2 regions of the Bacillus sp. NS1 genome follow, and region 1 is predicted to be linked to the other one. Evidence: a T-box and tRNA genes for the amino acid it is inferred to sense, from the RefSeq annotation. Region 1 holds a T-box; the other holds one or more tRNA genes.
The links. The T-box of region 1 lies ahead of glyQ (glycine--tRNA ligase subunit alpha). A T-box ahead of a tRNA ligase gene usually reads a tRNA of that ligase, here a tRNA-Gly.

Region 1 (15,020 bases):
TGTTCTTTGATTAAATCGGCAATCCGTCCGGGCGTACCGACAACAAGATGCGGCTGTATCTTCAGTTTATCAATCGATTTTTGTTTATCTGTGCCCCCGATAAAACATTTCGAGCGAATCTGGCTGCCTTCCTCACCCTGTGTGATTTTAAGCGCTTCCTGATGAATCTGGTTGGCAAGCTCTCTTGTCGGAGCCGTAATGACAACCTGAACGACATCCTTGGCAGGATCAATTTTGTTTAATAAAGGCAGTAAATAAGCGTGCGTCTTTCCGGTTCCCGTCTGGGATTGGCCAATGACGCTTTCTTTTTTTAACACTGCAGGAATCAGCCTTTTCTGAATATCAGTCGGTTCGTAAAAACCAAGGCGATGTACTGCATCTATAATAAACGGTTTCAATTCATAAAGTTCAAATTTGGTTTCTTTCATTTTTCCCAGCTCCTTAAAGCGGCACATTATGTGTCCATCATCACATTATACCCGATTTTGAATAAAAACACCACGTTTGCAAGGCGTTTGTTTTATTCAGTTATGTAAAGCAAATACCGCAGCCCATGCATATTCTAATAGCAGAGAGAGCTGAAAGGAGGTACAAGTATGTTTTCACCACAGCAGCCGATGAGAAATTATCCGCAGCCCGGACCGCCCCGCCCCATGCCAAATCAGCAAATGATGGGCAGAAGACCGCCTAATATGCGAAGCCCTTCATTTGGACCGCAGCAGCAAGGTTTTCAGCAATCCGGACAATTTCTTCCTCAGGCAAATGCCGGAGCGAGAAATGGTGCGGGCGGAGGCTTAAAAGGGATGCTTTCAAGGTTCTTACCCAGCGGAGGAGGCGCTGGCGGCGCGGGAGCTCCAGGAGCAGGCGCAGCAGCGAGTGGAGGAGCTGGTCTGCAAGGCATTCAAAATATCGCCAATCCTGCTTCTTTATCCAGCATGCTCGGGAATGTGCAAAAAGTGCTCGGCATGGCGCAGCAAGTCACTCCTATGATCCAGCAGTACGGCCCATTAGTCCGCAATCTGCCGGCAATGATGAAGCTGTATAGCCAATTAAGTAAAAGTGATGATACAGAGAGCAATGAGGAAAATGAAAATCAAACAGATTCAGAAGAAACCTCAGAAACAGAGAACGAGGCTGAAGCAAAAACCTCAGATGGGAACAAAAAATCCAAACCAAAAAGTTCTTCTCTGCCCAAGCAATCAAAAACATCTGACAGGAAAGAACAAAAATCAAAAACATCTGCCCCGAAGAAAAATGAAGCTGCCTCTCCTTCTCCGAAAAGAACATCAGGCAGTTCAAAGCCGAGATTATATATTTAACATTCTTTGATATCTGAAGTGAGATTGGCTATAATGAGATCAGAAGAATGCAAGAATAGAGCCGTTTGATTACGGCTTTTTATATTGCCTTTACCTACTTCAGTATTGGAGGATAACCGAAAATGGACGTAATTAAAATTTCGCCGCGCGGCTATTGCTATGGCGTTGTTGATGCTATGGTCATCGCCAAAAACGCGGCACTAGATAAAAGCTTGCCAAGACCCATCTATATACTCGGGATGATTGTTCATAATAAACACGTCACTGATGCGTTTGAAGAGGAAGGAATCTTTACTTTAGACGGTGTTAATCGTCTGGATATCCTGAAGCAGGTTGAAAAAGGAACTGTTATTTTCACTGCGCATGGTGTTTCTCCCGAAGTCCGAAGAATCGCTGAGGAAAAAGGATTAGTCGCAATTGATGCTACATGTCCGGATGTGACGAAAACTCACAATTTAATTCTAGAGATGAAAGAAAAAGGTTATCACGTGATCTATGTCGGCAAAAAAGGGCATCCGGAGCCTGAAGGAGCCGTTGGCGTAGCGCCTGAGATCGTTCACTTAGTTGAAACAGAAGAAGATGTGAAAAACCTTGATATCCAAGCAGAGAAATTAATCGTGACCAATCAAACAACAATGTCTCAATGGGATGTTCACGACATTATGGAGCTTGTCAAAGAGAAATATCCTCATGTCGAATATCACCAAGAGATTTGCCTCGCTACTCAAGTACGGCAGGAAGCTGTATCAGAACAGGCGAAAAAAGCGGACTTAACAATCGTTGTCGGCGACCCGAAAAGCAACAATTCCAATAGGCTCGCTCAAGTGTCAGAGGAAATAGCCGGCACAAAAGCATACCGAATCGGCGACCTAAGCGAATTAAAGCTCGAATGGCTGAAAGGCGTTAATACCGTTGCAGTTACTGCGGGGGCATCAACACCAACACCGATCACAAAAGAAGTCATTCGTTTTTTGGAGCAGTATGAGCATGAAGATCCATCAACTTGGACAACGGAACACAATGTACCGCTCAAAAAAATACTCCCGAAAGTAAAAGCAAAAAACTGAGGCTGTGTAAGCCTCAGTTTTTTTATAGAAATGTAAATGGATTTGTATCTGCTTCAGAAGCAAAGATATTCACGTCCAGCTTGTTATCCTTGCACATTGACGTCAGTTTTTTTGTGACGCCTTCTTTCATGATTTTTTCCGCGTAATGGCCCGGATCAACAACATTCAGGCCTAGCATCATCGCATCATGAGCCACATGGAAGTATAAATCTCCTGTAACGTAAACATCGGCGCCCTTTCGTTTCGCATGATGAATATACTTGTTTCCATCTCCGCCAAGAACAGCTACCTTCTTCACTATGCTGTCAGCTTCACCCACCATTCTGACACCATTCATTTCAAGCTTGTCTTTCACAAATAAAGCGAATTCCTTCAGTGTCATCTCATTTTTAAGTGTTCCAACACGGCCAAGCCCTTTTTCGGCAGGAGACTGTTCGACAGGATAGATGTCGTAAGCGACTTCTTCATATGGATGGCTTTTTATCATTGCATTTATAACGGCTTTTTCGACGCTTTTAGGAAACACAGTCTCTAGCCTAACTTCATGAACAAGCTCAAGCTCTCCCACTTCACCGATAAAAGGCTTGGCGCCGTCCAACGGCTTAAAGCTGCCGATTCCTTCAGATGAAAATGCGCAATGGCTGTATTCGCCGATATGGCCGGCTCCTGCATTTCCAAGTGCTGTTCTCACCTGCTCTTCATATTCCTTCGGCACGTACACGGCCAGCTTTTTCAGAGGATCAGTATAAGTAGGCACCAGCACCTCCGTTTCAATCAGCTCTAATGCTTCAGCAAGCAAATCATTTACGCCGCCGTCCGCAACGTCTAAATTTGTATGAGCTGCGTAAACAGTGATATCATGCCTCAAACACTTTTCAATTAACCTACCGGCAGGCTGATCTGTTGAAATGTGCTTTAGCGGTCTGAAAATAGGCGGATGGTGTGCAATAATTAAATCAACCTCTTTTTCAATCGCTTCATCGATAACACTCTCCAACACATCAAGTGTAACCATCACGTTTTTAATCGGTTTGTTTAAGGTGCCGATTTGCAGGCCGATTTTATCCCCTTCGACCGCATAGGCTTTCGGGGAAAATTGTTCAAACAGCTGGATAATCTGCTGCCCATTTACGCTTTTAGCCATGATCGATAACCTCCTTTAGCAGCTCTATTCGATCTGCGAGCTCCTTTAATTTCTGTTTATTTTGCTCTGTACTTGCAGCTCGGCTGATCTGTTCATAAATGTTTTGCGTGTGCTGAAGCTCTTTTGTCCATTTTTTCAAAAAGACAGCATTCTTTTCTTTTGCCAAGAAAGGGCCGACGAGCATCCCGGCTGATAAAGAAATACCGGCATAAGCCGCATCTCTGTCTCCCGCTTCGGCGACAAGCACCTCATAGCACTTTCCGTCTTCTTCAAGGATCACTTCATCTGTCAGCGCATATCCTTCTTTATAAAGCCACTCTCTGATATGAACAGCATGAATATTCGGCTGTAAAATAAGCCGTTCCTTCCCCGTTAATTTGTCTTTACCCGCTTCTAAAATGTGAGCGATCAAAGACCCGCCCATTCCGGCAATCGTAATGGCATCGGCTTCACCTTTTTGTATGACTTCCAGGCCGTCTCCCTGCCTTACAGAAATGTGCGCGCTCAAGCCTGATTTTTCAACCTGCCGCTTGGCAGACAAAAACGGGCCGTCTGTTATTTCTCCGGCAATTGCCCCGCTGGCTTTATGATTCAGCACCGCATAACAAGGAAGGTAAGCGTGGTCAGACCCGATATCGGCCATCACCGCTCCATTCGGTATGTATTCCGCTACTGTTTGCAATCGTTTAGATAATTTTAATTCGTTCACTTGTCATCACAACTTTTCTCAATCATTTTTTCCTTTACTATCATATAAAAAATCAGCCCGGAATCCAAGCTGAGCGAATGATTTTCAGTTTATTTTCTTTTAATGCGTCTCTACACACGGCAGACAAAAATAAAAGGCTGTCGAGAACATCTCGGCGGCCTGAGAACGCATAAGGAGAAAAATAGAAAAATAGCATCTTTTATTTAATTTTTGACACCCACTCTGCCATATCATCCAGCTTATCGGCCGGAACAAGACCGGAAGGCATTCCATTACCGCCTTTTTCGATCTTTGTTTTAATTTCTGCGACATCTTTCTTATCCCCTACACCTTTTAAGCTCGGACCTGAAACACCTTCATAATTTTCCCCGTGGCACGCGATGCAGTTTGCCTTGTAAATATCCTCTGGTGAAGCGTTTGCATCGTCCTTTTCAGCAGACTTGCTTTCTCCGCCGCTTGCAATCTCCCGAGAGTCATCAAGCCCCTTTACTGATAAAAAGAAAGTTAGAGCAATTCCTAAAACAGCGATCAGTAAAAATGGAATAAGCGGGTTCCATTTCATTTCCCTTCCCCCTTTTTGATCCTTTCCCCTATGTAAACACTTCTAATTCTAACTTATTTTAACAAAAAGTAAATGGATTGCTATACAAAAGTTTTTTATTCACACTTTATACAAAATTGAATAGAAACATGCCTATTTCTCTGAGTATCCTTTTTATTCTATTGTATAATGTATTGTATACGCTTACAATAGAAAATATGGAATCTTATTTTTAAATTTTTCATCACAATGTCCATTTGCAAATGACATCATTTTTCAGTAAAATAAAGGCATATTATCCATATATCTTTTTAAAAAAAGAAGAACGGATCTGCAAGACCCGTTCTATCCTATTCGAGGAAATCTTTCAAACGTTTACTTCTGCTAGGATGTCTCAGTTTCCGCAACGCTTTGGCTTCGATTTGTCGAATACGCTCTCTCGTTACTCCAAATACCTTGCCGACCTCTTCTAATGTTCTTGTACGGCCGTCATCAAGACCGAATCGAAGACGCAATACATTTTCTTCACGATCAGTTAACGTATCAAGTACATCTTCCAGCTGCTCTTTCAATAGCTCATATGCGGCATGATCTGAAGGTGAAGTTGCTTCTTGGTCTTCAATGAAATCACCAAGATGCGAGTCATCCTCTTCACCGATCGGTGTTTCCAGCGATACCGGCTCTTGTGCAATCTTTAAGATTTCGCGTACTTTTTCAGGTGTTAAATCCATATCTTCCGCAATTTCTTCAGGTGTTGGTTCTCTGCCTAAATCTTGCAGTAATTGACGCTGCACACGGATTAATTTATTAATGGTTTCAACCATATGAACGGGAATCCGTATCGTTCTCGCCTGATCGGCAATGGCCCGGGTAATCGCCTGTCTGATCCACCACGTGGCATACGTACTGAATTTATAACCTTTACGGTAATCAAATTTTTCAACGGCTTTCATCAGACCCATGTTGCCTTCCTGGATCAGGTCAAGGAACAGCATACCGCGTCCGACATACCGTTTTGCGATACTGACAACAAGGCGCAGGTTCGCTTCAGCCAATCTGCGTTTAGATTCTTCGTCACCCTCTTCAATCTTTTGAGCGTAGGCGATCTCTTCTTTTGCAGAAAGAAGGTTAACCCGGCCAATTTCCTTTAGATACATACGAACTGGGTCATTGATTTTGACGCCAGGCGGTACACTTAGGTCATTAAGGTCAAATTCTTCTTCGGCTTTGGCAAGCTGCTGAATATTAGGATCTTCTGTTTCTTCATTCTCACTAATTAATTCAACACCTTGTTCACCTAAAAATTCATAATACTCATCCATTTGGTCTGATTCAATTTCAAAGCTGGACATACGCTCGGCAATTTCTTCATATGTCAAAACACCACGTTTTTTACCAGACTCTGTTAATTGCTCTTTTACTTGGTCGAATGTTAATTCTGTCTCGTGGGTTTGTTTATCAGCCATTATGGATCCCTCCTTCCAAAGCTTGCAACGAATTCTATAAGCGGTATGATTCTTATTCGGTCCATTCAGGCGTTTTCTATGTGAACTGCCTTTAACAATGTGCGAATAATCAAATGACAATTCATGATGAGGTTAAGCGATCTATTTGCTCCTCCGCAAGGAATCATTGCCAATAAATGCTTCTCACCAGTTTTCCAGTTATTTTAAAGATCGGTTCAATGTAACGATTTCTTGAGCTAGAGAAGCAGCTCTTAAAAAATCTTTTTGCCTTTCGGCTTCGGCTCTTTCCGCCTCTTTTTCTTTTATCATTGACCAATTTCTTTGATTCAACACTTTTTTTACATAATCTGATAACTCGGCTTCGCTGAGCTCTTGATTAATTTGAAGCATTAATATATCAGACAAGAGCTGGCTTATATGATCATCCGTCACCCTGGCCATCAGATGCTGAGGCGTCAGCTCGGCACCCTCTTCATAAAAAGCGTATAGATAGGCGGCCAATGCGCGATGCTCATCAACGTTAAATTCAAAACCTACCCGGTCAATCACTTTTTTGATAACGCTCCGATCTCGAAGCATGTGGGCGAGTAACAGCCTTTCTGCATTTTCATACGCCGGACGCAGACGTTTTTGCCTTGCTTTTGTCGTCAGATGCGCTCGCCGCGTTTTCGTTTCACCGCCATTTTCAGCAGGTTTGTTTTGCTTGCTGAAAACAGACAGTTGCTCGGTTAAAGACTCCTGTGAAAGCGAAAACTCTGAAGCAAGCTGTTTTACATACACTTCCTGCTCAAGAGACCCTGAAAGCGTGCTGATTTCTTTCAGTACGTCTTTAATGTAAGCTAAGCGATCGCCTTCATCGGACAGGTTCTTTCCCTTTCGGAAATATTGCATCTTGAACGCCATAACGGTAACACTGGCGTCGATAATGTCATTTTTAAATTTTTCCCCGCCGAACTTTTTGATGTAATCGTCAGGGTCCAATCCGTCAGGAATCATTGCAACTCTGACTTTACAGCCTTTATTTTGCAGAAGCTCTGAAGCTTTTAAGGTGGCTTCATAACCGGCTTTATCAGAGTCATAGCAAAGAATGATTTCTTCGACATTTCTTCTTAGGATCTTGACATGCTCATCTGTCAGAGACGTTCCCATCGTGGCTATGCTTTCTTTTACACCCGAGCTTACGGCCGATATGACATCGGCAAATCCTTCAAATAAGACTGCTCTTTCCTGCTTTCTGATATGAAGGCGGGCCTTATAAAAATTGTAAAGCAGTTTACTTTTATGAAAGAGCGGTGTTTCAGGACTGTTCATATACTTAGGCTGCTGGCTGCCAAGAGCCCTGCCTGAGAAAGCAACAACAGCCCCGTGATGATCATGGATCGGAAACATGACGCGGTTTCTGAAGCGGTCAAAATATCCGCTTCCGTCTTCGCGTCTGATCAGGAGACCCGCTTTTTCCATTTGCGCCTCGCTAAAGCCTCTCTTTACGAGAAATTTTGTGATGAAGTCCCAAGAATCAAGAGCATAGCCGATCTGAAATTCATCAATCAGCTCTTTCGTAAAGCCCCTGGAAAGCAGATAATCCAGTGCCTCTTGACCTTCTTTTGTATTTATTAACAAATGATGGTAAAATTTCTTCAAGAGCTCATGAGCCTCAGCCATTTTTTGTTCTCCAGAAGATTCTGGCCGGGCTCCGGAATGGACTGTTATATCATCTGGAAAATCAATTTGGTATTTGTCAGCAAGGTGAGAAACCGACTCGGCAAATGAATAGCCTTCCATCTGCCTTAAAAAAGAGAAAACATTGCCGCCCGCTCCGCAGCCGAAGCAATGAAAAATCTGTTTGTCGGGCGATACGGAAAACGAAGGTGTGCTTTCTCCATGAAAAGGACAGAGTCCAAAGTAGTTTCGGCCTTGCTTCTTTAATTGAACATAATCACCTATGACTTCAACGATATCTGCCGACTTTTGCACCTGATCTACAATTTCATCTGGTATCCGATTTCCCATCTTATAACACTCCGTCGTACATTATTCGATGCTTTAGTGCAAAATCCCTTCATCGTTCGACAGGATTTTTTGCAGCAGTGTAATAAATCGTTCTCGATCTTCTTTATTCAATTTTTTAGGCCCTTTGGCGTATATGCCTTTTCTCCTTTGTTTACCGGAAAAATGACGGCTCTCAAGAGCAAAATCAATCGTGCCTTCTTTGTAAAGACGCCCTCTTTCCGACATGACGGAGACATTTCTGTTCAACAGCAGGGATGCTAATCCGATGTCCTGCGTCACGACAATATCTCCCGGTTTTACGTGATTTGCGATATATAAATCAGCAGCTTCTTTATGAGGATCAACATACTTCCATTTTTCTTCATTGCTTCTGGAAAGCTGATAATGTTCAAATGAAGCGACAAAAAGAACTTGAACTTCATACTCGGATGCTGTTTGTAAAATTTCATCTTTTACCGGACAAGCATCTGCATCGACAAAAATCGTCTTTTCTTGTTCATTAAGAAGAGTAATTCTCCATCCCTCCATTAAACTCCTGCATAAAAGCAAGCAAAATCGCACATCCTTTATCATTGCGGACGTATATGAATTTGTCGAAAAATTTTCAGGAGAAATTCTTGACATCTTACCCATAATAGTTTATTCGTATCACACGAACCTTAAACCTAAAATTAATCATTTTATCACAATTTTTTATTATAATACAAACTTCACAAAGATGCTATTGTTTTTCATTATTCCCTTTTGGCATAGCCAAAAACCCAGGATAGAGCGTCCTGAGTTACATGTTTTTTGTTTTGAGATGATGGATAATATTTGCTGTTTCTTCAACCGCTTTATTTGAAACATCAACAACCTGGCACCCGATCCGATCCACAATCTTTTCGAAATATTCCAGTTCCTCTTTGATTCTGTTGATATTTGCATAGATTGCTTTGTCATTAAGCCCGAGTGATTTTAACCGTTCTTTTCTGATATGATTCAGTTTATCCGGGCTAATCTTTAAGCCGATGCATTTTTTCGGATCAACGTTAAAGAGTTCTTCCGGCGGGTCCACCTCGGGAACAATCGGAACATTGGCAACCTTCAGGCGCTTGTGGGCTAGGTATTGCGACAGCGGTGTTTTAGACGTTCTCGATACGCCGATCAAAACGATATCAGCTTTTAAAATCCCTCTAGGATCACGTCCATCATCGTATTTAACTGCAAACTCGATGGCCTCCACTTTTTTGAAATAGTCTTCATCAAGCTGGCGCACCCGCCCCGGTTCGTATTTCGCTGTTAAACCGTAGGCTGTTTCCATTTTATCAATTAACGGGCCGATAATATCATAATATAAAACATTTGCTTTTTCCGCTTCGGCAATCAAATATTCTCTGATTTCCGGCACCACGAGTGTAAAACAAATAATGCCGCCGTCTGTCTTTGCAAGTGAAATCACTTCATTGATAGTGCCTATATCTTCAACATAAGGTATTCTTCTTACATGTGTATCGTCCGCTGAACCGTTAAATTGGCTGAGCGCTGCTTTCACTACCAATTCAGCCGTTTCACCGACGGAATCCGATACAACATAGATGATGCGGTTATTCATATTATCCCCCCGTAGTTTGCGATCTTATAGGATTTCATTTTCAGATAAACTGACAAGTATTTTTGTCATATTTGTTTTTGTCACTCTGCCGATTACTTCAAAGCCTTTATCGGTATCTTTGATGACAGGCAGTGCATCAATTTGTTTTTCTATCAAGTGCTTTGCAATGTCCATTACATAATCCTCGCGTCTGCACACTGTAATATTCGGCATCCTTGTCATGATGATGTGAACTGGGACAGATGTAAGCTCCTGCTGGCCTATGCTCGCTCTCAGCAAGTCTTTTCGTGAAAGCACCCCGACTAAAACAGCATCGCGGTCCACCACAAACAGAGTACCTACATCTTCTAAAAACATGGTGCAAATCGCATCGTACACAGAAACATTTTCATGAATCACGACGGGGATAGATTGAAAGTCTTTCACCTGAAGCTTTTTGAGTTTATCTGCCAAAAGCTGGGTGCCGGTTTTCCCAGTGTAGAAATAACCGACTCTCGGGCGCGCCTCGAGGAATCCTGACATGGTGAGTATGGCTAAATCCGGACGCAATGTTGCCCTGGTAAGGTTCAGCTTTTCTGCAATATGCTCCCCTGTAATCGGCCCGTTTTCTTTTACAATCTGCAAAATATGTTCTTGCCGTTTATTTAGTTCGATCGTACTCACCACCTTTTCACTTCATATCTATGTAAAGAAATAATAATCCATATTATATCGTAAATATCTTGTAATCAAACAAAAAAACTCATAAATGGGGAAAAGACGATTGCCGATCACACAGCAACCGCCTTTTCTCTCTTTATTTTACAATAAGGGCATTCATATTCGCAAAGGACTTGATCTCATCCGCCAAGCTTACCATTTGCGCCAAACGGTTTGCCTTTAATGTCTCATTATCTGCTATAACCATTGTATGATCGAAGTAAGCATCGATCGGTTCTTTTAAGGCTGCAAGTGAAGCAAGCGCCGCCTCGTAATCTTTTTTGCTGAAGCTTTCCTGCAGATTTTGCTTCGCTGTTTGGTAGGCATCAAACAGTTTTGCCTCGTATTCATTTTCAAACAGATCAGGCTGAATGTCTCCGCGGACTCCTTTTTTGCTGATAGAGATCACTCGGCCTAATGCTTCAGCTGTTTCCTTAAAGCCAGGTGCACCAAGCTTTTGTTCCAGAACTTGTGCTTTGTGCAGCGCTGAGTACGGCTCAAGCTCAGAGCTTTCTAGCACGGCGTCGATGACATCGTGTCTGATCTGTTCAGCATTCAAGACATATTTCAGACGCTGAGTGAAGAAATCCAGCAGTTCATTTTCTTTATCCGTTTGTACAAAAGTAAGAAGCTCTTCAAACGAAATTCCCCAGTTGCGGTCTAGAAGAATCGCAACAATACCGCTTGCTTGGCGGCGCAGCCCGTAAGGATCCTGAGAACCGGTCGGAATAACGCCGATAGAGAAGAATGAAACGATTGTATCAAGCTTATCCGCCATTGCTACAACAGCTCCAGTGAAAGTAGAAGGCGTTTCTCCTCCCGCTGATCTAGGCATATAGTGTTCGTTGACTGCCGCAGCCACAGCTTCATCTTCACCAAGCATTCTCGCATATTTTTCGCCCATAATCCCTTGAAGCTCAGGGAATTCATATATCATATGCGTGACAAGATCAAATTTAGAAATCTCAGCAGCCCGCTTCACATGTTTTAATGTAACTTCATCAGCCTGAAGACGGCCGGCAAGCTTTTCTGCGATTGAAGTGACTCTTCTAACCTTATCAGCAAGAGAACCAAGCTCTTCATGAAAAACAATGTTTTCAAGCTTCTTCACGTTTGCATCAATGTTTAGTTTCTGATCTTCCTTGTAGAAGAATGAAGCATCAGATAGACGCGCGCGCAGCACTTTTTCATTGCCTCGGGCCACATTTTCGATCGCGTGGCTGTTCCCGTTTCGGACTGTGATAAAGTGAGGCAGCAAATCACCGTTCTTGTCTTTGACAGGGAAGTAGCGCTGATGCTCTTTCATTGTCGTGACAAGCACTTCCTCAGGAATTGACAGAAACTCAGATTCAAATGAACCGTAAAGAGCTGTCGGGTATTCTACTAAATGATTCACTTCATCAAGTAGATCTTCGTCAATTGGAATGCTCCAATTGTTTTCTGCAGCCATTGCTTCCAGCTGAGATTGAATCATTTGTTTCCGAAGGTTAGGATCTGCAATAACGTGCTGTTCTTTCAGCTGCTCTTCATAAGCTGAAGGTGATTCAATTGACACTTCATGTCCAAGAAAACGGTGTCCTTGTGTTGTACGTCCAGACTCAACGTTTGTGATCGAAAATGGAATGACATCCTGTCCAAATAAAGCGACAATCCATTTGATTGGCCGGATATAACGCAAATCTTCATTTCCCCAGCGCATATTTTTCGGGAAATGCAAGCTTGTAACTAAGCCGCTCAGTTCCGGCAGAAGCGATTTCGTTTCTTGGCCGGCTTGGAATTTTTGCACGAATACATATTCTGTGCCTTTCACTTCTTTCATGTACAGGTCTTCCACATTAGCCCCTTGGCCTTTTGAAAAGCCGATTGCCGCTTTTGTCCAGTTGCCGTCTGCATCAAGGGCAATTTTTTTCGCAGGCCCTTTCGCTTCTTCTTTTATATCATCCTGCTTTTCTGCTACATCCTTTACGAATACAGCAAGACGTCTCGGTGTATTGAAGAGCTTCACTTCACCGTGAGTGATATTTTTTTCTTTAAGCCAGCTTGTCAGCTTTTCGCCAAGCTGAACCATGCTATCATTTAAAAAGCGCGCCGGCATTTCCTCTAAACCGATCTCTAAAAGTAAATCCTGTTTACTCATGAGAAGAACCCTCCCCTTTAAGCATTGGGAACCCTAGTTTTTCTCGTTCCTCATAATAGGTTTTTGCTACTTTTCTCGCTAAATTCCGCACTCTTGCGATATAGCCTGTCCGCTCGGTAACAGAGATCGCACCTTTGGCGTCAAGCAGGTTGAAAGTGTGCGAGCATTTCAGCACATAATCATATGCTGGATGAACAAGTCCGTTATCCATTTGCTTAATCGCTTCTTTTTCATACGTGCTGAACAATTGGAACAGCATATCGACATCTGATGTTTCAAACGTATAAACGGAATGCTCGTATTCCGCCATCATGAATAAATCTTTTACTGTAAACCCTGACGTCCATTCCAAGTCGAAAACATTTTCTTTATCCTGGATATAAGACGCGAGACGCTCAATTCCGTACGTAATCTCTACAGAGACCGGTTTACACTCTAGTCCCCCGACCTGCTGGAAATACGTAAATTGTGTAATTTCCATTCCGTCAAGCCATACTTCCCATCCAAGACCCGCGCAGCCTAAAGACGGATTTTCCCAGTTGTCTTCAACAAAACGGATATCGTGCTCAAGCGGATCAATTCCTAGAGCACGCAAGGAATCTAAATACAACTCTTGAATGTTATCAGGAGACGGTTTAATAATGACCTGAAACTGATGATGCTGATACAGTCTGTTCGGGTTTTCCCCGTAGCGGCCGTCTGCAGGGCGTCTGGAAGGCTCTACATAAGCCACTTTCCACGGCTCAGGGCCGATACTGCGCAAAAATGTATATGGGCTCATCGTGCCGGCCCCTTTTTCTACATCGTAAGCCTGCATTAGCACACAGCCCTGACTGGACCAATGCTTTTGCAAGGTTAGAATCATGTCTTGAATATTCATTTCAAGCACCTCCACTTTTCCTTCATAAAATGACTGCGGCAGCAACCAAAAAACTCCCGTCTCTATGCTTGCCAGCCGCAAACATAGGGACGAGAGTTCTCCCGCGGTTCCACCCTAGTTGCTGAGAACAAAATCCCAGCCTCTTTTTTTGAAATTGCTCAAGAATGCCTTTCGTTGCGTGCTCATCCTTAGCTTACACCGCCCTAAGGTCGCTTTCATGAGGTAAACGCAAGTACTTCTTTCTCTCACTGCAACATATTTTATAATAAATGATCATATAAAAAGATGGACCAGATGTCAACTTTTGTTTTCATCCATAAGATGTTTCATGCTTTCCATTTGATCTAAAAAGCGCTTCGATTTTAAATATAACCCTGAATATTCTTCATAATATAAATCAATCACTTGCTTTAATTCAGCTTTCGTTTCCTGCTTTAAGGACACATTGCCCAGCCTCGAAAGATCAAAGTAATAAAACAGTCTCAAAAGCCTTGCCGTTTGCGGTTTGATCGGAACCCTGTAAGGATCTTTTTCAAAACAGCGGTGGCAAATAAAACCGTTATCACGGACAGAAAAATGAAAGGTCCCGTCCTGGCTTTTACAATGCACACAGTGATTCAGCTCAGGATACAGCCCCATGACACCGAGCATCTTCATTTGAGCAATGAAGGTGATAACATCCGGATCTGTTCCTTCATTCAGCTGTTTAAACGATTCTAAAATAAATTCAAACAAATAAGGGTTTGGCTTCTTTTCTTCTGTGCCTTTGTCGACTAGCTCAGCAATATACGCAGCATATGCTGTTAAAAACAAATCTTCCCTGATGCCTCTCATGCTGAGGATCATTTCACCCTGCTGAAGCGTTCCGAGGCCCGTTGTTTTTTGCATTAAGAATGAACCATACAAAAAGGGCTGGCTGACTGCTGATAAACGGCTGTTCGGTTTTTTGGCGCCTCTTGCCATAACACCTATTTTTCCGTGTTCTCTTGTCAGTAATGTAACGATTTTATTCGTTTCTCCGTAATCATTTGTGCGAAGAACGATTCCTTCACATTTTGTCAGCATTTCCGCACCTTCCCAAAGCAGGAGCGGCCAAGAGGTTTATAAAATTGGATAATCAAATCGGGCTAGCTCATCTTCTAGTTCTTCGGGTCTTTCCATGTTCTCTTTTTCCAGTTCTTTAAAAAGAAGATACGTATCAACATTTCCTGTTTGAGAAAATACGTTCCAGGTAAAATTCAACACAAGAAACCCACCTTTCTGTAGTTAAACTAGCTTACCTAAACTCCAAATTCTTACCTTTATCTTGACCAGATGTCCTCCATTTCATGTTAAACAAAATTTGCTAATGTATCCCTGTTCCTGTGAGATAATGACACAGCAAGAGATATTAATATTCGTCCTCTTTAAAGCCAAAATCGCGAAGCTGGGACATTTTATTACGCCAGTCTTTC
Region 2 (15,020 bases), on a different contig from region 1:
CAGGCGGCAGGCATTGATTTTAAAGAAATCGGTTTATCTCAGGACGGTTTGAAAGCGAACGGCATCCTTGTGAATCCAGACAGCGGCATTCAGGACGTCAAGGACTTAATGGGAAAAAAAATTGCAGTTGCCAAAGGCAGCAGCGGTTTTGATTTTCTGTATAAAGCACTTGATCAAGCGGGATTGACAGCTAATGATGTGACGATCATTCAGCTTCAGCCTGATGAAGCGGCCTCCGCGTTTGAAAACGGATCTGTTGATGCCTGGTCCATTTGGGAGCCGTACTTGTCTTTAGAAACAATCAAACACGGAGCAAAAATCCTTGTGAACGGGGAAAGCACAGATTTATATTCACCCGGATTTACTTTAGTAAGAACAAAGTTTGCGGAAGGGCACCCGGACGAAGTGGTCCGTTTTCTGAAGGTCTTTAATAAGGCTGTTGTGTGGCAAAAGGAACATCTGGATGAATCCGCTGACTTGTATGCAGACATTAAAGATCTCGATAAAAAGGTCGTCGAAAATGTGCTGAAAAATACTGAGCCTCTGAATGAGGTCATCAGTGACGACATTGTGAAAGCGCAGCAGGAGACAGCAGATTTTCAATATCGAACGAAGGCGATAGACAAGAAGATTGATGTGAAAGAGGTTGTAGATAACACATTTATTAAAAAAGCATTAAAGGAAAATTCCTCCGGAGGTGATCAATGATGAAAGCAGAGGCTGCAGGCTCGCTGCCGAAGACGAATGCGGAAGCGGTGCGAAAAAAGCCCGGAAGGATAAAATACGGCTGGATGAAGGGACTTTTGCTGCCCGCTGTCATCATCGCCATTTGGCAGATCATTGGCGGCCTTGGAATTATGTCCGCTACAGTGCTGCCCACACCCGTTGCAATCGTCCTGACGTTTAAAGAGCTTATTTTGTCCGGTGAGCTGTTCGGCCATCTGCAAATCAGTATCTATCGGGCGGCGCTTGGTTTTTTGCTTGGCGCGGGGCTTGGCTTGATGATCGGGATTTTGGCCGGATTCTCCAAACGGACGGAGCTTTATCTTGATCCGTCATTGCAAATGCTCAGAACCGTTCCCCATCTGGCGGTCACGCCGCTGTTTATTTTATGGTTCGGTTTTGATGAGGTATCTAAAATTTTGCTGATTGCGCTCGGCGCTTTCTTTCCTGTCTATATCAATACATTTAACGGCATCCGTGGGGTTGACGCGAAGCTGTTTGAAGTCGCCCGGGTGCTTGAATTTAAATGGCATCAGCAGATTTCCAAAGTGATATTGCCGGCATCCCTGCCGAATATACTGCTCGGCATTCGCTTATCGCTCGGCATTGCATGGCTCGGACTTGTTGTAGCAGAGCTGATGGGCTCAAGCTCAGGAGTCGGTTATATGATCATGGATGCTAGACAGTTTTCACAAACGAACAAAGTGTTTGCTGGGATTATCATTTTTGCAGTGGTTGGAAAGCTCACGGATTCCTTTGTCAGGCTGCTTGAACAAAAACTATTAAAGTGGAGAAACAGTTACGAAGGGTAATATACGTGAAAGGGAGATGGAAATGGAAATTCTTTGGTTTATACCGACTCATGGAGACGCGAGATATTTAGGATCTGAAAGCGATGGACGGACTGCGGATCATCTTTATTTTAAACAAGTGGCGCAGGCGGCTGACAGGCTGGGGTATACGGGTGTTCTTCTGCCCACGGGAAGATCGTGCGAGGATCCGTGGCTTACAGCATCGGCTTTGGCAGGAGAAACAAAGGACTTAAAGTTTTTAGTCGCAGTAAGACCCGGTTTAATGCAGCCTTCTTTAGCAGCCAGAATGACGTCCACCTTAGACCGCATTTCAGACGGCCGGCTGCTGATCAATGTTGTGGCAGGAGGCGATCCGTACGAATTGGCTGGAGATGGCCTGTTTATCAGCCATGATGAACGCTATGAAGCGACAGACGAGTTTTTAACCGTTTGGCGGAGACTTTTGCAGGGTGAAACGGTTTCCTATGAAGGAAATCATATAAAAGTGGAAAACAGCAATCTGCTCTTCCCGCCGCAGCAAGCGCCGCATCCGCCTATCTATTTCGGAGGATCGTCACAGGCAGGGATTGAAGCTGCGGCAAAGCATACTGATGTGTATTTAACATGGGGCGAGCCGCCTGAACAAGTAAAAGAAAAGATTGAGAGAGTCAAAAAGCAGGCGGAAAAAGAGGGGAGATCCGTTCGATTCGGCATTAGGCTGCATGTCATTGCCCGTGAAACCGAACAAGAGGCTTGGGAAGCGGCTGAACGCTTGATCAGCCACTTAGATGATGACACCATTGCCAAAGCACAGGCAGCTTTGAGCCGTTACGATTCTTCAGGCCAGCAGCGGATGGCCGTCCTTCATCAAGGCGATCGGTCGAAGCTTGAAATCAGTCCGAATCTGTGGGCGGGGATCGGCCTGGTAAGAGGCGGAGCAGGAACAGCTCTTGTCGGTGATCCGCAGACGATTGCTGACCGGATAGCGGAATACCAGGCACTCGGCATAGAATCGTTTATTTTCTCGGGCTATCCGCATTTAGAAGAAGCGTATTATTTTGCAGAGCTTGTGTTTCCGCTTTTGCCTTTTGAAAATGAACGGACGAGAAAGCTTCAGAACAAAAGGGGTGAAGCCGTCGGGAACACTTATTTTGTCAAAGAAAAAAATGAGTCGGTTTAAGTAAAACACAGCCCCCGAACATGGTATTCAAAAAAGGGGGCTGTTATTCTGAACACATTGATAAGCCATCAGTCATTTGCCTGTTAGCTATGCTGTGAGCATGCGGATATTCAAAGCAGACGGAAATCAAAGCGGGCGGACATATCAGGTTTTGAAAAAACAGAATGACTGTTGCAGCTTCACAGGATTCACTGCTGATAATATCAGTGAAGGTATTTCTCCAGCTGGGAACATTATCAAAATGGAGAGCTTGTTAGAGATTGGTCCGGTAAGTGCAGATTATTCAGAGGAAAAACCCGATACATAACAATTTGTTTATTTTGAAATGAAGAGGGAGACGGAAAGAATAAACGCAACACTGTTCATTTTGGCATTGCGGATAAACAGGGAAATGCGCGGCCAGTTCATCGGTGAAACGTAATGATAGCGCAACAGAGGAAATGACTCAGAATATTTCATCGCGGAACCGACTTTTTCTAGAGACCTGTTTTGATCGGCAGCAGTATAAAAGGGACGGGCGAGCCCGTGCACCCCATCTGAATATAAAAAAGAGCTTATTAAGCATTAAGATGCCTTACCCTATGATGTAGAATTGCATCATTAGAAATGGGCAGCTTCAGGCAGTTGTTTTACAAAGCGTTATGCTTGCTTTTATGTATGGTGCATGATACATTTTAAATCGTAATAATTTCGATTTAAAAAAGGAGGCTACGTCTTGGCTAAAAAATCAAAAGTGGCAAAAGAGTTAAAACGCCAACAGCTTGTTGAACAATACGCTGCTATTAGACGCGAGTTAAAAGAAAAAGGAGATTACGAGGCACTCAGCAAGCTGCCGAGAGATTCTGCACCGGGAAGGCTCCATAATCGCTGCATGGTAACGGGGCGCCCGAGAGGATATATGAGGAAATTTAAAATGTCCAGAATCGCTTTTAGGGAGCTGGCACATAAAGGCCAGATTCCCGGTGTCAAAAAAGCAAGCTGGTAAGAAAAACTCCGGCCGCTTATAGCGCGCCGGAGTTTTTTTCGTTTTTCTTGAAAGAGATGACGTAGGATAGGTGCTGGATGATCATGATGACAAACACAATAATAATAGGGAAAAATGGAACACGGGACTGAAACAGCGGATAAAAAATGAGAAGAACCGCTGCGGCAGGTAGCGAGAAGTAGACGGCGATATATGATGCGCGGCATGCTTTTGCCGTCATCATCTGCTCTCTTTCATCCTGCTCTTCAAACTCATCAGGCAGAAGAAGCTTTTTTGAAGCAGGGCGGCTTTTCTTCTGTAAGTACAAATAAACCGCAGACGCCGCAACAAACAGAATAAAGGGAGTGAGGTTTAATTCAAACACCATCTCGCCGCTCTTTGTGCGGAAAAAGGATGCAATGCCTTCTGAAGCTTCAAAGTATGCAATTAACGTCCAGCATGCAAGGCCAAATAAAACAAGTTGAAAAGCTGCTTTTGTTTTCATGCTCATCTTAGTTTTCCTCCTCTAACCAAAAGACATCCTCCATTTTCATGGAGAAGGCTTTGCAGATTTTCAGTGCTAACAACAGTGAGGGAACATAATCACCTTTTTCGATAGCTGCCACAGTCTGTCTTGTGGCGCCGACCGTTTCTCCGAGTTTTTCCTGAGAATAGCCGAAGCGTGCCCTTAGCTCTTTTACTTTATTTTTCATCATGACGTCTGTCCCCTTCACATTCTCGATTAATTATATTGTATACTATACTTAACATTATGTAAATGTGACTTAACATCTTTACAAAAAGAAAACTTTTTTTCGACAAAATTTTTATATTCCCTTGACGAAAAAATAATAAACGTGTAATATTAGACAAGTCAGAGCGGTAATGTTACTGACAAAACACAAATGCGGGTGTAGTTTAGTGGTAAAACCTCAGCCTTCCAAGCTGATGTCGTGAGTTCGATTCTCATCACCCGCTCCATACATACGTTATTAACGCAGTGTTTCGTTTCTTAGATAAACGAAGTATTGCGTTTTTTTATGTGAAAAAGAACACGTCACTCGTGTTCTTTTACGTAAGCCAATGTACTGTATGGGCTCCGCCGTGAATTTGTTCAAACATTTTCGTTAATGATGATAAGAGTTTAACAGCGCTGCTTTTTTCAATGGATGGCGGAAAAAAAATGATTTGCAGCATGTTCTTGGTCTCGTTTGAAACGGGATAGCGATTGATGTTGTTTTTTAAATCGCCAAATATGCCGTTTTCATCAGAGAAAAGCAGGATGTTTTCTTTTTCTCCCAATGAGATTCGGACTGGCTCATGAAGCTTGCCGGCATCATAAATCATAATGGGCAGAGAATATTTTAATGCGAAAAAATCGATGGTGTCATGGGCTGAATCCTTGCTTTCCATGAATTGTTCTGTGGATATCGGGATCAGCATGTCCTCCATTGGGGTTGTTTCTCCCTCAAATGAAGGGTTAAGCTGTTTAAAGAGTTCCCGCCATTCCTTGACGAAGGATTCATCGGATATTCCGCCGTCAGCATAATCGAAAAACAGGGATTCTTGAAATAGGCGAAGCCTGCCTTTCAGCATTTGTGGAGAGGAGCCGACTTCGATATTCTTATAAATCACAGCCGCCGCATGTAAGCCGGCTGCGCGTTCGGTAATTACAGAATCAAGTTTGATATTCATTTGCAATCACTCCATTACGGGATATCAACCTATTATAAACGCTGTATCGTTTTATCACAAAGAAAGGAGGCTGTGCAAAACATGAACGTTTATCAGCTCAAAGAAGAATTAATTGAATACGCGAAAAGCATTGGCGTGGACAAGATTGGTTTTACGACCGCCGATACTTTTGACAGTTTAAAAGACCGTTTGATTCTTCAAGAATCACTCGGCTATCTCTCCGGCTTTGAAGAGCCAGATATCGAGAAAAGGGTGACGCCGAAGCTGCTTTTGCCAAAAGCGAAATCAATTGTGGCGATTGCTCTCGCATATCCTTCGAGAATGAAGGATGCGCCGAGAAGCACGAGAACTGAGCGCAGAGGCATTTTTTGCAGAGCCTCCTGGGGCAAAGACTATCACGATGTGCTGAGGGAAAAGCTCGATCTGCTGGAGGAATTTCTGAGAAGCAAGCATGAGGATATCAGAACAAAGTCAATGGTTGATACAGGCGAATTGTCTGATCGGGCAGTTGCAGAGCGGGCCGGCATCGGCTTCAGTGCGAAAAACTGTATGATTACAACGCCTGAGTACGGCTCTTATGTGTATTTGGCAGAAATGATTACAAATATACCTTTTGAGCCTGATGTGCCGATTGAAGATATGTGCGGGTCCTGCACGAAATGTCTGGACGCCTGTCCGACGGGAGCACTTGTTAATCCGGGGCAGCTGAATGCACAGCGCTGCATCTCTTTTCTGACCCAGACGAAAGGATTTTTGCCTGATGAATTCCGGACAAAGATTGGAAACCGCCTGTATGGGTGCGACACGTGTCAAACCGTGTGTCCTCTCAATAAAGGGAAGGACTTTCATCTTCATCCGGAAATGGAGCCTGACCCTGAGATAGCCAAACCGTTATTGAAGCCGCTCTTGACCATCAGCAACCGTGAATTTAAGGAGAAATTCGGACATGTCTCAGGTTCCTGGCGCGGGAAAAAGCCGATTCAGCGTAACGCCATTCTCGCCCTTGCCCACTTTAAGGATGCTTCCGCACTGCCTGAATTGACGGATCTGATGCATAAGGACCCGCGTCCTGTTATCAGAGGAACAGCTGCATGGGCGATCGGTAAAATCGGAGACCCCGCATACGCGGAAGAGCTTGAAAAAGCGTTGGAAAAAGAGAAGGATGAAGAGGCAAAGCTGGAAATTGAAAAAGGAATTGATTTGCTAAAAGCTTCAGGCATGACTAAACAAGGTCTGTCCTGACATACGTATAGAACAGAAGGAAAAAAACACTTGAGATGTATCCAAGTGTTTTTTCTTTATAAAAAAGTATGGCGGGTGGGGTGAGCTTGAAGCACATTTTAGAACAATTAGCGGAGGAGCGGCTGAGCTATCTGGTTAACGGGCATGCTATGAGACAGGAATCTGAAGTCGGAGACCTTGAAGTCATGGAGCGAAAGAAGAAGCTTCTGGATAAACGTAAAGTTGACATCATAAAAGCGAAAGCAAAGGCCGTCATCGGTCATGTGCGGATTGAGGATGACGGAACGACTTGCCTTACGTATACCATCCATTACGAATACGTGTGTAAGGAACGGGACGACAGCTTGTATATGGAAGAGCACATAGAGGAGCGGATGGCTTTCCTTTATGATCATATTTTGATTAGTGACCAGGAAATTACGAAAAAGCCGGCTGGATTTCATGAAGGGACCAGTATTATTGACTATTCTCAAGAGGAAAGGGAAGAGTTTGGCAGGGCCTTTCAATACGATCGTCTCGGCGCTGTGCAATATGCCGAGAAATTTTGGAACAAGCGCAACCCGGCTTATAAAAATTTCAGCGATAACTGCACGAATTTTATTTCTCAGTGTCTTCATGCGGGAGGCGCACCGATGCGAGGCCATCCGAACAGAGGGTCAGGCTGGTGGATGAAACAAAACTCATGGAGTTACAGCTGGACGGTGGCTCATTCTATGAAAATGTATTTGTCGAATTCAAAGGCCGGCCTGCGTGCGGTGCGGGTGAAATCCGCGGAAGAGCTGAGGCCTGGCGATGTGATTTGCTATGACTTTGAAGGAGACGGCAGGTTTAATCATACAACGATTGTTGTGGCGAAGGACAAAGGCAATATGCCGCTTGTCAACGCCCAGTCCTATGACAGCCGGATGAGGTATTGGTCATACGAGGATTCTACGGCATATACGCCGTCTATACGATATGCATTTTTTCATATCGTTGATGATACGACAAAAGAGTAATTAATGATATAATGATGGGCGGATAAGAAAAACAGAGGTGAACATTGTGGCATTACATGTCGTTTTATATCAACCAGAAATTCCCGCCAATACAGGGAATATTGCACGTACTTGTGCAGCAACTAATACAACGCTCCATCTGATTCGTCCGCTCGGCTTTTCTACGGATGATAAAATGCTGAAGCGTGCCGGACTCGATTATTGGGAGTTTGTTAACGTTGTGTATCATGATTCTTTAGAGGAATTGTTTGAGGAATATCAAAAAGGCCAGTTTTTCTTTATCACGAAATTCGGCCAGCAGCCTCATACATCGTTTGATTACACTGATCTTAACGAGGATTATTTCTTCGTATTCGGAAGAGAAACAAGTGGTTTGCCAAAGGATTTAATTCAAAATAACATGGACCGCTGCCTGCGTCTCCCGATGACAGAGCACGTTAGATCGTTAAACCTGTCCAACACTGCGGCGATTCTCGTTTATGAAGCGCTGCGCCAGCAAAATTACCGTGATTTAAAATAGCAAAAAAATCCGCTCATCAATGATGGGCGGATTTTTTTTATGTGATTTGAGATGCTGTGTTTTGTTTTTGGGCTTAACAACGTAACAGTGTTATGTTACAATGTATCCATCGAAGGAGCTGGACTTATGGAAGAACAATTAATCTCTAAAAAAGAATTACTTGAAAAAACATCGATTTCTTACGGTCAGCTGTATCGGTGGAAGCGGAAGAACTTAATTCCTGAGGAATGGTTTATTCGCAAGTCCACATTTACAGGGCAAGAGACGTTTTTTCCGAGAGAGGATATTTTAAAACGCATTTCAATGATTCAAAAGATGAAGGAAAATTTATCACTGGATGAAATGAGGGAAATGCTGTCGCCGAAAATGAAGGATGTCAGCATGACCGCTGATGATTTGATTCATAAAGGTTTGATTTCAAGGACTGCTCTTGATGTCTTTTCAGAAGGCGGCGGGAATTCGGTTTTTTCTTCGCGAGATCTGCTTTCGCTGTATGTGCTTGAAGGGCTGCTGCAGTCTGGAAATGTCAGTCTGGCAGAAGCGAAAATGGCTGCAGAGGTGTTAAAGCAGTATGATACTGAAGAGCTCAAGAAACAGACGGAGCTGATTGTGCTGCGTAAGCTCGGTGTTACAACCTGTTTTATAGCGGCTGCAGCGGACAGCATTCTGTTTGAATCATCCGTTAAGATTGTGGAACGGGTAGATTTAGAAAAGGCGTCAGAGGAATTAAAAACAACATATATGCAGGAGGGCCATCAATGGATGTAATGGAAAAGCTGGTGATAAACGGATCAGGAAGTTCAAAGGGAGGAACATTTCAATCAGTTGAAATTAACGGCAGCGGAACAGTGGCCGGAGACGTAGAGTGTGACACTTTTTCTTTTAATGGAACCGGAAAAGCTGACGGCAGCGTCAAAGCGAAAACGGTAACCATCAGCGGTTCAGGAAAGATACATGGAGACGTTGAAGCAGAATCTATTCGGATTAACGGAACAGGTTTTATCCAAGGAGAGGTATCCTCAAAACAATTGAAAATCGCTGGATCATCAACATTTGGCGGCACAGTCAAGGCTGATGGCATTGTCATTAGCGGAAAAGCGGTCATGGAAGCCGATTGTGAAACGGAAACCTTTCAATCAGAAGGGAAATGCAAAGTCAGCGGGCTTTTGAACGCTGACGAGGTGACCATTAAGCTTTCTGCCGGGGAAAGTTATGTGCGGGAAATCGGATGCCGCCATCTTCAAGTAACCGGCAGAAAAGGAATGCTGACATTGCTTAGACTGATGCCGCAGCCTGTTTTAACGGCTGAACTGATCGAAGGTGATGTAATTGAACTGACAAATACAAAGGCGAAAACCGTACGAGGAAATAAAGTGAAAATCGGTCCGGATTGCCAGATTGAAACTGTTGAATACAGCGGGGACTATACTTGTGATCCGAGCGCATCGGTAGTAACCTGCACGAAGATGTGAGGAGGATCGTAATGGAGACAACAAAACTGGTAAATTTAAAATTATATGGCGCCGGACACGCTACAGGCGGCGCATACCACCATGTCAGCATCAAAGGTGAAGGTGTGATTGGTGAAGGGCTGTCTGCTGCGGGCTGCCGCATATTCGGAACAGGCCTTTTTCTCGGGAAAGCAGAGACTGAGCGGCTGCGTGTGCACGGAGAAAGTGAGTTTAAAGGCAACCTGACAGCCGGCATAATCAATATTTACGGTACAATGAAAGTCAGCGGCTCACTTCAATTTGATCGATTCAATCTGAAAGGCCTGACTGAAATTTGCGGGAATGTGACTGGAGAATCATGCGGTGTGAAAGGGAAGCTAAGCGTTAAAGGTGATTGTGAAACGGAAATGTTCCATGTCACAGGCTGCGTTGATGTATCAGGTTTATTAAATGCGGGTGATACCAAGCTTGAATTATGCCATGATGTAAGCCATGTGCGGGAAATCGGCGGAACAACCATTACAGTGAAAAGACGCGCGAGCTTTTTTAACCGGAAGAAAGTAAAATTGATTGCCGACGTCATAGAAGGAGATCAGGTTTATTTGGAGAACACCGAGGCGGCAGTTGTCAGGGGAAAAGAAGTGGTCGTTGGGCCGGGCTGCAGCATCGGAACAATTGAGTACAAAAACAAATACCGATGCGATCATCATTCAAAGATAAAAGAAAGTATAAAACTGTAAAACAATGTTCTGTTATACAAAAAGGTGCTCTTATGAGGAGCACCCTTTTTTATTGTTTTCCCGGCTTGCTTTCGTACCCTGCAGTAAAAATTGATACTAAAAAAGTGACAATGACACCCATCATGATGATTGTTTTCACCGTCTCTCCCCCTCTTCAATTTTTCCGAGATGTCCGAGTCTGGATGATTCTGTATTTTCCTTTATTATGAACGGTCGCGGTCTGCCTTGTCAACGCCGTATAAGTATCTTTATTTTTAAGAAAGCAAAGCATGTATCACGGGATGGCGGCATAGATTGTATCAAAGTACCTTATTTGCATAGCGCATCAAACATGATGGAGGAGGTCCTTATGGATATATTAAAGAAAATTGAACAGTACAGAGAGGAAGAGCAGCGGCTGAAATGGGAAGGAACATTCGCCGATTATTTGGAGATTATTAAAGAAAATCCAATGGTCGCGCAATCTGCTCATTCTCGTGTTTTTAATATGATAAAAGACAGCGGGATAGAGGAGATTGACGGACGTAAGAAGTACAGCTTTTTTGACCGGGAGCTGTTCGGGCTTGAGGAATCTTTGGAGCGTCTTGTGGAAGAGTATTTTCATCCGGCCGCGAAACGTCTTGACGTCAGAAAGCGGATTCTATTGCTTATGGGACCTGTAAGCGGAGGTAAATCCACGCTGGTTACGATGCTAAAAAAAGGTCTCGAAGCGTACACCCTGACGGATAATGGAGCTGTATACGCGATTAAAGGCTGCCCGATGCACGAGGACCCTCTACATTTAATTCCCCATCATTTGCGTGATGACTTTTACAGAGAATACGGCATTAGAATAGAAGGAAGTCTTTCTCCTTTAAATGTCATGAGGCTGGAGGAAGAGTACGGAGGAAGAATTGAGGATGTGAAGGTTGAGCGCATCTTCTTTTCCGAAGATAAGCGTACGGGAATTGGAACATTCAGCCCGTCTGATCCGAAATCTCAGGATATTGCCGATTTGACAGGGAGTATTGATTTCTCAACAATTGCTGAATACGGTTCAGAATCAGATCCGCGCGCATACCGGTTTGACGGAGAGTTGAATAAAGCGAACCGCGGGATGATGGAGTTTCAGGAGATGCTGAAGTGTGATGAGAAATTTCTCTGGCATTTGCTTTCATTGACACAGGAAGGGAATTTTAAAGCGGGGCGGTTTGCGTTAATTTCTGCTGATGAGCTGATCGTGGCTCACACGAATGAAACGGAGTATCGCTCATTTATTTCTAATAAGAAGAATGAAGCCCTGCACTCGAGAATTATTGTGATGCCGGTCCCTTATAATTTAAAAGTGTCTGAGGAAGAGAGAATATATGAAAAAATGATCGCGGAGAGCGATGTGTCGGATGTTCACATTGCCCCCCATACGTTGAAGGTCGCTGCGATGTTCTCGATTCTTACCCGATTAAAAGAACCGAAGCGGTCGGATATTGATCTGGTCAAGAAAATGAGATTGTATGATGGAGAAAGTGTGGAAGGTTATAATTCTGTCGACGTTGAGGATATGAAAAAGGAATATAATGATGAAGGCATGAGCGGCATTGATCCGCGGTACGTGATCAACCGGATTTCTTCAACGATTATCAGAAAAAATATGGAATCGATTAATTCACTTGATGTTCTTCGCTCTTTAAAAGAGGGTCTAGATCAGCATCCTTCTATTTCAAGCGAGGACAGGGAGCGGTATTTGAATTTTATTTCTGCCGCCCGCAAGGAATATGATGACATTGCGAAAAAGGAAGTTCAAAAAGCGTTTGTGTATTCATATGAAGAATCAGCTAAAACACTTATGGACAATTACCTCGATAACGTAGAGGCCTATTGCAATAAAAACAAGCTTCGTGATCCTTTGACAGGAGAAGAAATGAACCCTGACGAAAAGCTGATGCGATCAATCGAAGAGCAGATCGGCATTTCGGAAAACGCCAAAAAAGCGTTCCGCGAAGAAATCTTAATCCGCATCTCAGCCTATGCGAGAAAAGGTAAACGGTTTGATTATAATTCTCATGAAAGACTGCGTGAAGCCATTCAGAAAAAGTTGTTTGCTGATCTGAAGGATGTCGTTAAAATTACGACTTCAACAAAAACGCCGGATGAGCAGCAGCTGAAAAAGGTAAATGAAGTCGTGGCCCGTTTAATTGATGAGCACGGCTACAACTCGACGAGCGCCAATGAGCTGCTGAAATATGTCGGCAGCCTGCTGAACCGATAAGCAACGTGACCCGTCCGAATAGGGCGGGTTATTTTGTCCCATTTTCTAAATAGTTTGTCAATTAACCGTACTTTTGTGCATATGATGAATATAAATCTTTTCGAAAGACTTGTTTCATAATCTGGCACAAGCCGGAATACGTATGTATAACGACCACAAATGGTTAAGGAGGGGAATTCATGTCCCAAAATGACAGCGGCCATTTTTTGATTTCTGAGGAAAACTGGTCCCTCCATCGCAAAGGCTTCGATGACCAGCAGCGCCACCAGAAAAAAGTGCAGGAAGCGATCAAAAACAATCTTCCGGACCTCGTAACTGAGGAAAGCATTATTATGTCTAATGGAAAAGATGTAGTGAAGATCCCAATCCGTTCACTGGATGAGTATAAAATCCGTTATAACTATGATAAAAATAAACACGTAGGGCAAGGAGAAGGCGACAGCCAGGTTGGAGATGTTGTAGCCCGGGATGGATCAGACAAAAAACAGGGACCTGGAAAAGGGCAGGGCGCCGGTGATCAGGCAGGCGAAGATTATTATGAAGCAGAAGTTTCATTAATGGATTTAGAAGAAGCGCTTTTTAAAGAATTAGAACTTCCGAATCTCCAGCAAAAAGAGCGGGACAATATCATTCATACAGATATTGAATTTAATGATATCCGTAAAACAGGGTTAACCGGTAATATTGATAAGAAAAGAACAATGATGTCAGCTTTTAAACGAAACGCGATGTCAGGGAAGCCGTCTTTCTATCCGATCTACCCGGAGGACCTGAAGTATAAGACGTGGAATGACATAACAAAGCCCGAATCAAAAGCCGTCGTATTAGCAATGATGGATACAAGCGGCAGTATGGGTGTTTGGGAAAAATACATGGCCAGAAGCTTCTTTTTCTGGATGACCCGTTTTTTGCGGACGAAATATGAGACTGTGGAAATTGAATTTATTGCCCATCATACAGAAGCAAGAGTCGTGTCGGAGGAGGACTTCTTTTCAAAAGGAGAAAGCGGCGGAACAATCTGTTCTTCCGTATATCGGAAGTCGCTTGAGCTTATTGACGAAAAGTACAATCCCGCCCGCTATAACATTTACCCGTTTCATTTTTCTGATGGTGACAACCTGACATCTGACAATGCGCGTTGTGTGAAACTGGTTAATGATATTATGAAGAAAGCAAATCTTTTCTGCTACGGTGAGGTCAATCAGTACAACAGGCATTCAACGTTAATGTCTGCATACAAAAATGTGAAAGACGAGAAATTTAAGTACTATATTTTAAAACAGAAATCTGATGTTTTTCAGGCGCTGAAGAACTTTTTCAGAAATGAAGAGTCAGGCGTAAGCCATCAATTTTCGTAAAAAAAAGCCCATCTCAGGGCTTTTTTTTATTTAATAATAGTAAGAAAACGGTTGCGAAAAAAATACGGACAAAAAAGAAGTTTTTCCTTTGACAAATCTTCTTTCATTTATTAATATTTTATCTTGTGAACTATTATTGAGGAATGAGGTGAAAAGGAGTTGACTGAATCAGAACGTGCTTTGCTCACTTTTGAACAGCTCTTCGATACGTCTCGGGCTATCTATAAAAAGCAGAAGAAGATATTGGAGATTGTGCTTGAGCCTTATGATATTACAGTCCTTCAATATTTGCTGATGTTTAAAATTCATCAAAGCGGAAGCACTCCGTTAAGTAAGCTGGCAATGTCGCTTGATCTTAAGCCTGCTTCTGTGACTCGGATGACAGATATTCTGTATAAGCGCCAATTGATGAATCGATATGACAGTCCGGATGACCGCCGTATCGTCATGATTCAGTTAACCGAAGAGGGGGAAGAACTGATAGAAAAAGCCGCTGTACAGTATGCAAAAATGGGTGCGGGCCTTTATCAGAAGCTCGACACATCTCAGTTTCAATATTTGCGCAAGCTTGCCGGAAGCCTAACGAAGCTTGCTGAAGGCTGTTCAGAAAAAAGCGGTAATTAAAAACTTCTCACATATTTTCACCAGTTTTCCACAAAATGATAGAGGATGAAACGAAAGGAGAAAACAAAATGAACAGAGGACGTTTAATTCTGACCAACATTATCGGTTTGATTGTTGTTCTTGCAATTATAGGCGGAGGTGCTTACTACTATTATCAAAGCACAAACTATGTAAAAACTGATGAAGCAAAAGTAGCCGGCGATATGGCTGCTATTACAGCTCCAGCAGCAGGTAAAGTATCCGACTGGGATCTTGAAGAAGGAAAAAAAGTGAAAAAAGGCGACACAGTTGCAAAAATCAAAGGTGAACAAACTGTTGACGTAAAATCCATCATGGATGGAACAATTGTGAAAAACGAAGTGAAAAACGGACAAACCGTACAAGCTGGTACAACAATTGCGCAAACCATTGACATGGATAACCTATACATCACTGCAAATATTAAAGAAACAGATATTGCGGATATTGAAGTAGGAAATAGTGTAGACG

Region 2: it encodes a tRNA-Gly, which carries the amino acid that the T-box ahead of glyQ (glycine--tRNA ligase subunit alpha) is inferred to sense. The anticodon was not compared.

The regions. Positions count from the first base shown of each region.
Region 1 covers NZ_JBZAZF010000003.1:516,058-531,077, reverse strand. Annotated here, with positions in the region: gene cshB (DEAD-box ATP-dependent RNA helicase CshB) at 1-428, opposite strand, end outside; gene AC4CV5_RS13125 (YqfQ family protein) at 597-1,319, shown strand; gene AC4CV5_RS13120 (4-hydroxy-3-methylbut-2-enyl diphosphate reductase) at 1,442-2,386, shown strand; gene AC4CV5_RS13115 (Nif3-like dinuclear metal center hexameric protein) at 2,409-3,530, opposite strand; gene trmK (tRNA (adenine(22)-N(1))-methyltransferase TrmK) at 3,523-4,173, opposite strand; gene cccA (cytochrome c550) at 4,439-4,801, opposite strand; gene rpoD (RNA polymerase sigma factor RpoD) at 5,131-6,246, opposite strand; gene dnaG (DNA primase) at 6,445-8,256, opposite strand; gene AC4CV5_RS13090 (YaiI/YqxD family protein) at 8,290-8,784, opposite strand; gene AC4CV5_RS13085 (pyruvate, water dikinase regulatory protein) at 9,038-9,850, opposite strand; gene ccpN (transcriptional regulator CcpN) at 9,875-10,513, opposite strand; gene glyS (glycine--tRNA ligase subunit beta) at 10,647-12,686, opposite strand; gene glyQ (glycine--tRNA ligase subunit alpha) at 12,679-13,566, opposite strand; T-box leader at 13,649-13,824, opposite strand; gene recO (DNA repair protein RecO) at 13,864-14,631, opposite strand; gene AC4CV5_RS13060 (YqzL family protein) at 14,668-14,811, opposite strand; gene era (GTPase Era) at 14,957-15,020, opposite strand, start outside.
Region 2 covers NZ_JBZAZF010000002.1:8,619-23,638, forward strand. Annotated here, with positions in the region: gene AC4CV5_RS05500 (aliphatic sulfonate ABC transporter substrate-binding protein) at 1-708, shown strand, start outside; gene AC4CV5_RS05505 (ABC transporter permease) at 705-1,535, shown strand; gene ssuD (FMNH2-dependent alkanesulfonate monooxygenase) at 1,558-2,694, shown strand; gene rpsN (30S ribosomal protein S14) at 3,410-3,679, shown strand; gene AC4CV5_RS05520 (hypothetical protein) at 3,696-4,169, opposite strand; gene AC4CV5_RS05525 (helix-turn-helix transcriptional regulator) at 4,171-4,371, opposite strand; tRNA gene AC4CV5_RS05530 (tRNA-Gly) at 4,566-4,639, shown strand; gene AC4CV5_RS05535 (B3/B4 domain-containing protein) at 4,730-5,353, opposite strand; gene queG (tRNA epoxyqueuosine(34) reductase QueG) at 5,435-6,595, shown strand; gene AC4CV5_RS05545 (amidase domain-containing protein) at 6,664-7,593, shown strand; gene trmL (tRNA (uridine(34)/cytosine(34)/5-carboxymethylaminomethyluridine(34)-2'-O)-methyltransferase TrmL) at 7,631-8,113, shown strand; gene AC4CV5_RS05555 (YhbD family protein) at 8,240-8,881, shown strand; gene AC4CV5_RS05560 (bactofilin family protein) at 8,872-9,585, shown strand; gene AC4CV5_RS05565 (hypothetical protein) at 9,597-10,304, shown strand; gene prkA (serine/threonine protein kinase PrkA) at 10,654-12,549, shown strand; gene yhbH (sporulation protein YhbH) at 12,729-13,907, shown strand; gene AC4CV5_RS05580 (MarR family transcriptional regulator) at 14,067-14,531, shown strand; gene AC4CV5_RS05585 (biotin/lipoyl-containing protein) at 14,567-15,020, shown strand, end outside.